2 linked regions of the Colwellia sp. M166 genome follow. The main gene of each other region encodes a partner of the protein of the gene in region 2 in a complex. Links are inferred from orthologs where the notes say so. Each region holds a gene or a part of one and is shown on either strand. Other genes may lie near its edges.

Region 1 (3,737 bases), 1.1 Mb from region 2 along the record:
TTATTATTTTTATTAGTCATTTAGCTCACAACTTTCGATAAATTAGTTAATTGATCAGATTTTATTCCTTAATCATATTAAACATAACTGCGCTGAGATGCTAGATAAGCTCAGTGCTAGCAAAGTTATATTAGCCCGCGATATTCATTTTTTAGACTCTGCAGATTAATAGCCAGTATATAAATAGCAAAAAGGCTTGTTAAAATTAACAAGCCTTTTGAGTAACAGACTAAAATAACTATTGCGCTAACGTGAACTCAGGATAAGCTTAATGAGCGCTGCGGGCGTTAGCCAATAGTGGTTTTAAGAAGCGTGCGGTATGCGACCCTTGATGTTCAGCCACCTGCTCTGGCGTGCCGGTCACCAATATTTCACCGCCACCTGAGCCACCTTCAGGACCTAAATCAATCACCCAATCAGCAGTTTTGATTACATCTAAGTTATGTTCAATCACGACGATGGTATTACCGTGATCACGTAAACGATGAATCACTTGCAGTAATTGCTTAATATCGTGAAAGTGTAAGCCGGTGGTGGGCTCATCAAGAATATAAAGTGTTTTACCGGTATCTCGTTTTGATAGCTCTTTGGATAACTTAACTCGTTGTGCTTCACCACCCGAGAGAGTCGTCGCAGATTGTCCCAACTTGATATAACTTAAACCTACATCCATTAAGGTTTGTAGTTTACGTTTTACCGCAGGAATAGGCGCGAAAAATTCTAGCGCATCTTCAATGGTCATATCCAAGACTTCGTGAATACTCTTACCTTTATATTTTACTTCTAAGGTTTCACGGTTATAACGTTTACTTTTACAGACATCACAAGGTACATAAACGTCAGGTAAAAAGTGCATTTCAACTTTTATTAAACCATCGCCTTGACAGGCTTCACAACGTCCGCCTTTGACATTAAAACTAAAGCGGCCAGGCTTATAGCCACGTGAACGCGATTCTTGTGTGGCGGCAAAAATGTCACGAATAGCGGTGAAAATTCCGGTATAAGTGGCTGGATTCGAACGTGGTGTTCTTCCAATGGGGCTTTGGTCGATATCGATAACTTTATCGAGTAAATCTAAACCGATAATTTCTTTGTGCGGCGCAGGCTCTTGCGTGGTTGCGCCGTTTAATTCGATATGGGCAAGTTTGTATAAGGTATCGTTGATCAGAGTTGATTTACCTGAGCCAGAAACACCGGTAACACAGGTCATTAAGCCATTTGGGATCACCAGATCGACATTTTTCAGATTATTACCGGTTGCGCCTTTAAGTTCGACAACATTTTTCTTATCAAAAGGTGTGCGAGTTTTTGGAATTTCAATACACTCTCTGCCTGATAGATACTGGCCGGTAAGTGAGTCTTCACAGGCTAGAATGTCATTTACATCACCTTCAGCGATAATATTACCGCCATGTACACCGGCACCAGGGCCAATATCGATAACATAATCAGCGGCGCGAATGGCGTCTTCGTCATGTTCAACCACGATAACGGTGTTACCTAAATCACGGAGATGGATCAGAGTTTCTAGTAAACGTTCGTTATCGCGCTGATGTAAACCGATAGAAGGTTCATCAAGTACGTACATGACACCGACTAAGCCGGCGCCAATTTGACTGGCTAAACGAATACGTTGTGCTTCACCACCTGATAACGTGCCTGCGGCGCGTGAGAGGTTGAGATAATTTAAGCCAACATTAACCAAGAAACCTAAACGGTCACACACTTCTTTCAGGATTTTTTCGGCAATTTGCGCTTTTTGCCCAGTCAGCTCCAAGCCTTGGAAGAATGCTAAGGCATCGGCGATGGCATATTCGGCAATTTCTGGTAATGGTGTATTGGCAATAAAAACATTGCGCGCTTCTAAGCGTAATCGACTACCGTTACAGTCTGGACAATGTTGGCTGTTGAGATATTTTGCTAATTCTTCGCGCACCGCATTAGATTCTGTTTCGCGGTAGCGGCGGTCCATGTTATTTAAAATGCCTTCAAATGGATGTTTGCGGATCACGACATCGCCGCGATCATTCATGTACTTAAATTCGATTTCTTGTTTGCCGCTGCCTTTTAAAATCAGTTGCTGCGTTTTTTCATCCAATTCATTGAATGGTAAATCTAAGGCAAATTGATAATGCTCAGCTAGGGCTTGTAACATTTGAAAATAATAGAAGTTTCTTTTATCCCAGCCACGAATAGCACCGCCAGCTAAACTTAATTCAGGATTAGAAATAACACGACTGGCGTCGAAATATTGTTGATTGCCTAAACCATCACAGGTTTGACAAGCACCGGCTGGATTGTTAAAAGAAAATAGTCTGGGCTCTAACTCTTGCATACTATAGCCACATTGAGGACAAGCAAAATTGGCAGAAAAAACTAACTCTTCTTTAGTGGGTTCATCCATAAATGCCACTTTCACGGTGCCAGATGTTAATGAAAGCGCAGTTTCGAATGACTCAGCAAGGCGTAATTGTATATCTTGACGGACTTTAATCCGGTCAACAACCACTTCTATTGTGTGCTTTTTATGTAACTCTAAGGTCGGAGGATCAGAAAGGTCACAAACCTCACCATCAATTCTTGCTCGAATGTAGCCTTGTGCGGCAAGGTTATCGAGTAACTTAACATGTTCACCTTTACGGTCTTGCAATACGGGTGCAAGCACCATCACTTTAGTGCCTTCTTCGAGCGCTAAAACTCTATCGACCATCTGAGAAATGGTTTGTGCGGCCAGCGGTAAATGATGGTCTGGACAACGAGGTTCACCAACGCGTGCATATAATAAACGTAAATAATCGTATATTTCGGTGATAGTACCAACGGTTGAACGTGGGTTGTGTGATGTTGATTTTTGCTCAATTGAAATCGCCGGAGATAAACCTTCAATGTGATCGACATCGGGTTTTTCCATTAATGATAAAAATTGGCGTGCGTATGCGGAAAGTGATTCAACGTAACGCCTTTGCCCTTCAGCATACAAGGTATCAAAGGCTAATGAAGACTTACCTGAGCCTGAGAGGCCGGTAATAACAACTAACTTGTCGCGAGGAATATCTACATTAATATTTTTTAAGTTATGGGTACGAGCACCCCTGACTTCAATTTTCTTCATAATGATATTGTGACCAGTTGAGCGTCAGGGAATTTCGATAGCAAATTTTTATATGCAAATTGCCTGACTGGATGTAAATTACCTTACGCTATATCAACACTTACCATATTCATTAGCACTAGAATATCCACCAGCAAAGGTAATTTTAAAAGCGAAATGTACTAAGTGTTGTTGCTAACAAGTAAATCAATGTATCGTTGAAATTAACGTGACATTATTTCATTTGCTATGACATCTACACATAAAGTTAGAACCGAGAATTATCGCATAGTTTTTAATCCGAATTCATCTTAAATCTCTGTTTTTGTTCATTAGGAGGCCGTGTTAAGATATGCCGGTTTTTCTAGCCAGATTTTCAGTTTAATTATTTCCAGTTTAAATAAGAGTTAACATTTCATGAGCGCATCCGGTTTAAATAGTATTGAGAAGAAGGCCGCATTTTCGTTAGCCTCAGTGTTTGGCCTGCGTATGTTAGGTCTGTTTATGATTTTACCTGTGTTTGCCATTTATGGTGAACAACTTATTGGTTACAGTCCGATATGGATAGGTTTAGCTATCGGTGCTTATGGTTTAACGCAAGCACTACTACAAATTCCAATGGGAATTTTATCAGATAAATTTGGCC
Region 2 (4,409 bases):
AATAACGGGCGAGTAAGTCTTCCACGCGGCGATATTTAGGTAACTCACTGCTGTCTGGAAAACTTTCTGTTAACTGACTTTTATCACCTAATTGGCTAAAAAGGATAATTTCTACTTCAAACCATCGGTCGTTATTTTTTGATGTTGCTGCCTGTAACGCTAGTGGTAATGTTAAGGCGGCAGAGCATAAAAATAGTTGAGTTAATTTCATTCAGTTTCCAATTAAGGGTTATTTTAGCAAGCCATTCGCTTGTTTATAATAATAGCAAAAGTTGATCAATACATAAATTATCAAACATTTACCTTGCAGCATGAGTTAGCTTTATTAGATATTATGCCCGTAAATGATTGGCCAACTCGTTCAACATGGTGGTAACTAAAACAAAGCGAGATTTTGCATCATCAGTTGCTTGTTTAAATTTCAATTTGTTGGCCCCGTCCATTTTATAGATCTTTGGTTGTTGCTGTATCAAGCCTATGATGAACATGGCGTCTACTTTGGTATCACTACTAAATTCAATTGCGCCACCCGCCGGACCAACATCAATACGGGTAATACCAATTTTTTCCGCTTTAAGTTTAAGCTTAGCGATATGAATTAAATTTTTTGCTGATTGTGGTAATAGTCCAAAACGATCAATAAGCTCAACTTGTACGTCATCAAGCGCTTGCTTATTTTTACAGCTAGCGATGCGCTTATACAAGCTTAAGCGGATACTAACATCGAAAATATAATCATCAGGTAATAGAGCAGCGACCCGCAGATCGACTTCGGTTTGTGTTTTCATCACCTGCTCTAGCGATAGTTGCTTACCGTCTTTTAATGCGGCAACGGCGGCATCAAGCATTTCCATATAAAGACTAAAGCCGACTTGGCTCATTGAACCACTTTGATCTTCGCCTAATAATTCACCGGCCCCACGAATTTCTAAATCATGGGTTGCCAAGGTAAAGCCAGCGCCTAAGTCTTCTAATGATGCGATAGCTTCAAGACGTTTTTTCGCATCTTTGGTCATGCGTTTTTCATGCGGTGTTAACAAGTAAGCATAGGCTTGGTGATGCGAACGACCAACACGACCACGTAATTGATGTAATTGCGCTAAACCTAAATGATCTGCTCGGTCCATTATGATTGTATTGGCGCTAGGAACATCAATACCGGTTTCAATAATAGTAGTACAAACCAATACGTTGTAACGTTGGTGGTAAAAGTCACTCATAATACGTTCGAGATCGCGCTCACGCATTTGGCCATGAGCGGTCGTAATTTTTGCTTCCGGCAGTAATGCTTGAATATCTGCGGCAGTTTTATCTATGGTGTCGACATTGTTATGTAAGAAGTACACCTGACCGCCACGTAATATTTCTCTGAGAATTGATTCGCGAATTAAAGCATCGTCACGTTGGCGAACAAATGTTTTTACTGCTAAGCGCTTGGCTGGTGGTGTTGCTATAATAGATAAATCACGCATGCCGCCCATAGCCATATTTAAGGTTCGTGGAATTGGTGTGGCAGTCAAGGTTAAAATATCGACATTAGCCCGTAGTTGCTTAATTTTTTCTTTTTGTTTAACACCAAACCTGTGTTCTTCATCAACAACTAATAGTCCTAAATCTTTATATTTTATGCTGTTTTGTAAAAGTTTATGGGTGCCTATCAAAATGTCAATTTGGCCAGACTCAACATCTTTGATTATAGCATTTTGTTCTTTTGCGGTTTTAAAGCGCGACAGAACTTCAATGTTCACTGGCCAATTAGCGAAGCGGTCACGGAAGTTTTCGTAGTGCTGTTGAGCGAGTAAGGTAGTTGGCACTAATATCGCGACTTGTTTGCCGTCGTTTACTGCAACAAAGGCGGCACGCATGGCCACTTCTGTTTTACCAAATCCGACATCACCACAAACTAATCTATCCATAGCTTGTGGTGATAACATGTCGCTGATCACAGCATTGATCGCTTGCTCTTGATCTAAGGTTTCTTCAAAGCCAAAACTGTCAGCAAAAGCACGGTAATCAGCTTTGTCACGTTTAAAACTATAACCGTGATTACTGGCACGTTTAGCATAAATATCTAGTAGTTCAGCGGCAACATCACGTACTTTTTCTGCCGCCTTTTGCTTAGCTTTGCTCCAAGTATCGTTGCCAAGTTTATGCAAAGGTGCGTGATCTGCATCAGCGCCTGAATAGCGACTGATTAAATGTAATGAGGCTACGGGGACATATAATTTCGATTCGCCGGCATAACTGAGCATCAAAAATTCAGTGGTAATACCGCCATTTTCAATCGTCTGTAAGCCCATGTAACGACCTATGCCGTGTTCAATATGAACCACAGGTTGGCCGATACTGAGTTCGGCCAAGTTTTTAAATATTGCTTCATTTTGGGTGTCGAGTTGTTTATTACGGCGACGCGTTTGACGAACCCGGTCACCCAGCAATTCAGCTTCAGTTATTAAGGCTATGGCATTTTTTTTAGCACTGCCTTTCGCTTGAAAAATAAAGCCGGCACTTAAGGCGTTAACCGTGATACCTAGTAGGTCATCACTATTAACAAAGTCTTCAATACTGTCAAAAACATTAGGTTTAATTTGATTACGGTGCAGTAATTCTAAAACACTCTCTCGACGCCCTTGGCTCTCAGCAACAAATAACAATTTATTCGGTGTTTCTTTACTGGCAATAAAGTTATTAAGTAATTCAAATGGCTGCTTAAGTTTATGATCTATCGTTAGATCTGGTAGCGTATGGACATCAAATTGTACTTGCGAAGCTTTGACGTCGTCGTCATTAACTTCAGGCTTTAAATTGATGCGATCAAAGGGTTTTAATGCGCTGTACAGTTCTTCACTATTAAGAAATAACTGTTTAGGCGGTAGCAATGGTCGGGTTGGATCATAACGCCTATCTTCATAGCGGTACTCAATATCCGACCAGTAATGTGTTAAGGCTTTATCAATATCACCACTGATAATAACGAGCGTATTTGCTGAGAGGTAATCACATAAGGTATTGGTTTGTTTAAAAAATAATGGCAAATAGTATTCGATGCCAGCAGGCATAATGCCATTACTAACTTGATGGTAAATAGATTCTTTATCAATAACGCTGGTAAATTGCTCGCGATATTGACTGCGAAATAAGTTGGTGCCGTCAGTGTCGGTAGGAAACTCATGCGCAGGCAGTAGATCAATGCCAGATATTTTATCACTTGAGCGCTGGTTTTCTGGATCAAATAAGCGTATTTCATCAATTTCGTCATCAAAAAAGTCTAAACGAAACGGTGTTTTACTGCCCATAGGGAAAATATCAAGTATAGCGCCACGGGCTGAGAACTCACCGTGCTCCATGACTTGATCAACACAGCGGTAGCCGCTTGCTTCTAATTCTTGCCTAAGTTGATGTAAGTCTTTTTTATCACCTTTTTTGATGATTAAGCTATTGGCTTCTAAATATTGCTTAGGTGCCAGACGCTGCATTAAAGTTGAAATTGGCACAATAACAATGCCCTTGTCCATGCGTGATAACTGGTACAAGGTGGCTAAACGCTGTGAAATAATATCTTGGTGTGGTGAAAATGTATCATACGGTAAGGTTTCCCAATCTGGAAATAAACAAATGGGTAACTGTGCCTGTTGATTCAAACTCGCCAATTCTTGCTCTAAACGTAATGCCGAAGGCGTATCATGAGTGAGTAATAATATTGGCTGCTGTGTGGACAATGCACCATGAAAAATAGCAATACTTGCACTACTTCCAGGCAGATTTTGCCAGATTTTTCTGTCGGTACTTTTACCACGGTTTTTAGCTAATACTGGATTGAATAGACTAACATTTTTACTCATGACTGCTCTTATTGCTTTAATGCTAAATAACGATAGCCATAGTACAGCAAGCTGAAATTTTGCAGCTTGAAGTGATCCGGCTATATATCGACAGATTAACTGACGATTTCAGGATAATTTGTCGGTATCTTAACATGAGTTTTACCGGATCTTTAACCGCTAAATGTAAAGCCTTGAAGCTTTTGTGTTAAATAGCCTTGCGGCTAAAGATCTCATTATTTAAAGCGTGTATAATACTAGGTAATTGAAGCACTATTGTATTATAAATACTTAATGACATTAGGTATGGTAAAAACAATACTAACCAGCGAAGTTCGTTGGTTTTTTGGAGAAGTTTGTGACTAACAACGATGTTTTGCGTCGCCTGAGATATACCTTTAATTTTAATGATCAAAAGGTTATCGCTATTTTTGCTGCTGGCGATTTAACCGTGACGCGTGATCAAATCAGTAACTGGTTAAAAAAAGAAGAAGACCCTGCTTATGTCAATTGTCCTGATACGACTTGTGCGGCGTTTTTAAATGGCTTTATTAATGAACGTCGTGGTAAAAAAGAGGGCGAGCCTGT

Evidence for each region.
Region 1: the proteins of mfd (region 2) and uvrA are in contact, whole or in part, in a crystal structure (PDB 4DFC), measured with the Escherichia coli proteins. The link is inferred for Colwellia sp. M166 from one-to-one orthologs.

Annotation. Positions count from the first base shown.
Region 1 is NZ_CP040755.1:2,203,400-2,207,136, reverse strand. What follows is about bases 69-3,475. They hold uvrA (excinuclease ABC subunit UvrA), read right to left. Parts: upstream 3,113-3,475; coding sequence 269-3,112; downstream 69-268. Outside these bases: FGD67_RS10030 (fused MFS/spermidine synthase), read right to left, coding at 1-20; FGD67_RS10020 (MFS transporter), read left to right, coding at 3,509-3,737. UniProt on the Escherichia coli protein: The UvrABC repair system catalyzes the recognition and processing of DNA lesions. UvrA is an ATPase and a DNA-binding protein. A damage recognition complex composed of 2 UvrA and 2 UvrB subunits scans DNA for abnormalities.
Region 2 is NZ_CP040755.1:1,131,306-1,135,714, reverse strand. Bases 133-4,211 are described here. They hold mfd (transcription-repair coupling factor), read right to left. Parts: upstream 3,843-4,211; coding sequence 333-3,842; downstream 133-332. Other genes in these bases: FGD67_RS05135 (peptidoglycan binding protein CsiV), read right to left, coding at 133-211. Also shown: more of FGD67_RS05135, read right to left, coding at 1-132. UniProt on the Escherichia coli protein: Couples transcription and DNA repair by recognizing RNA polymerase (RNAP) stalled at DNA lesions. Mediates ATP-dependent release of RNAP and its truncated transcript from the DNA, and recruitment of nucleotide excision repair machinery to the damaged site.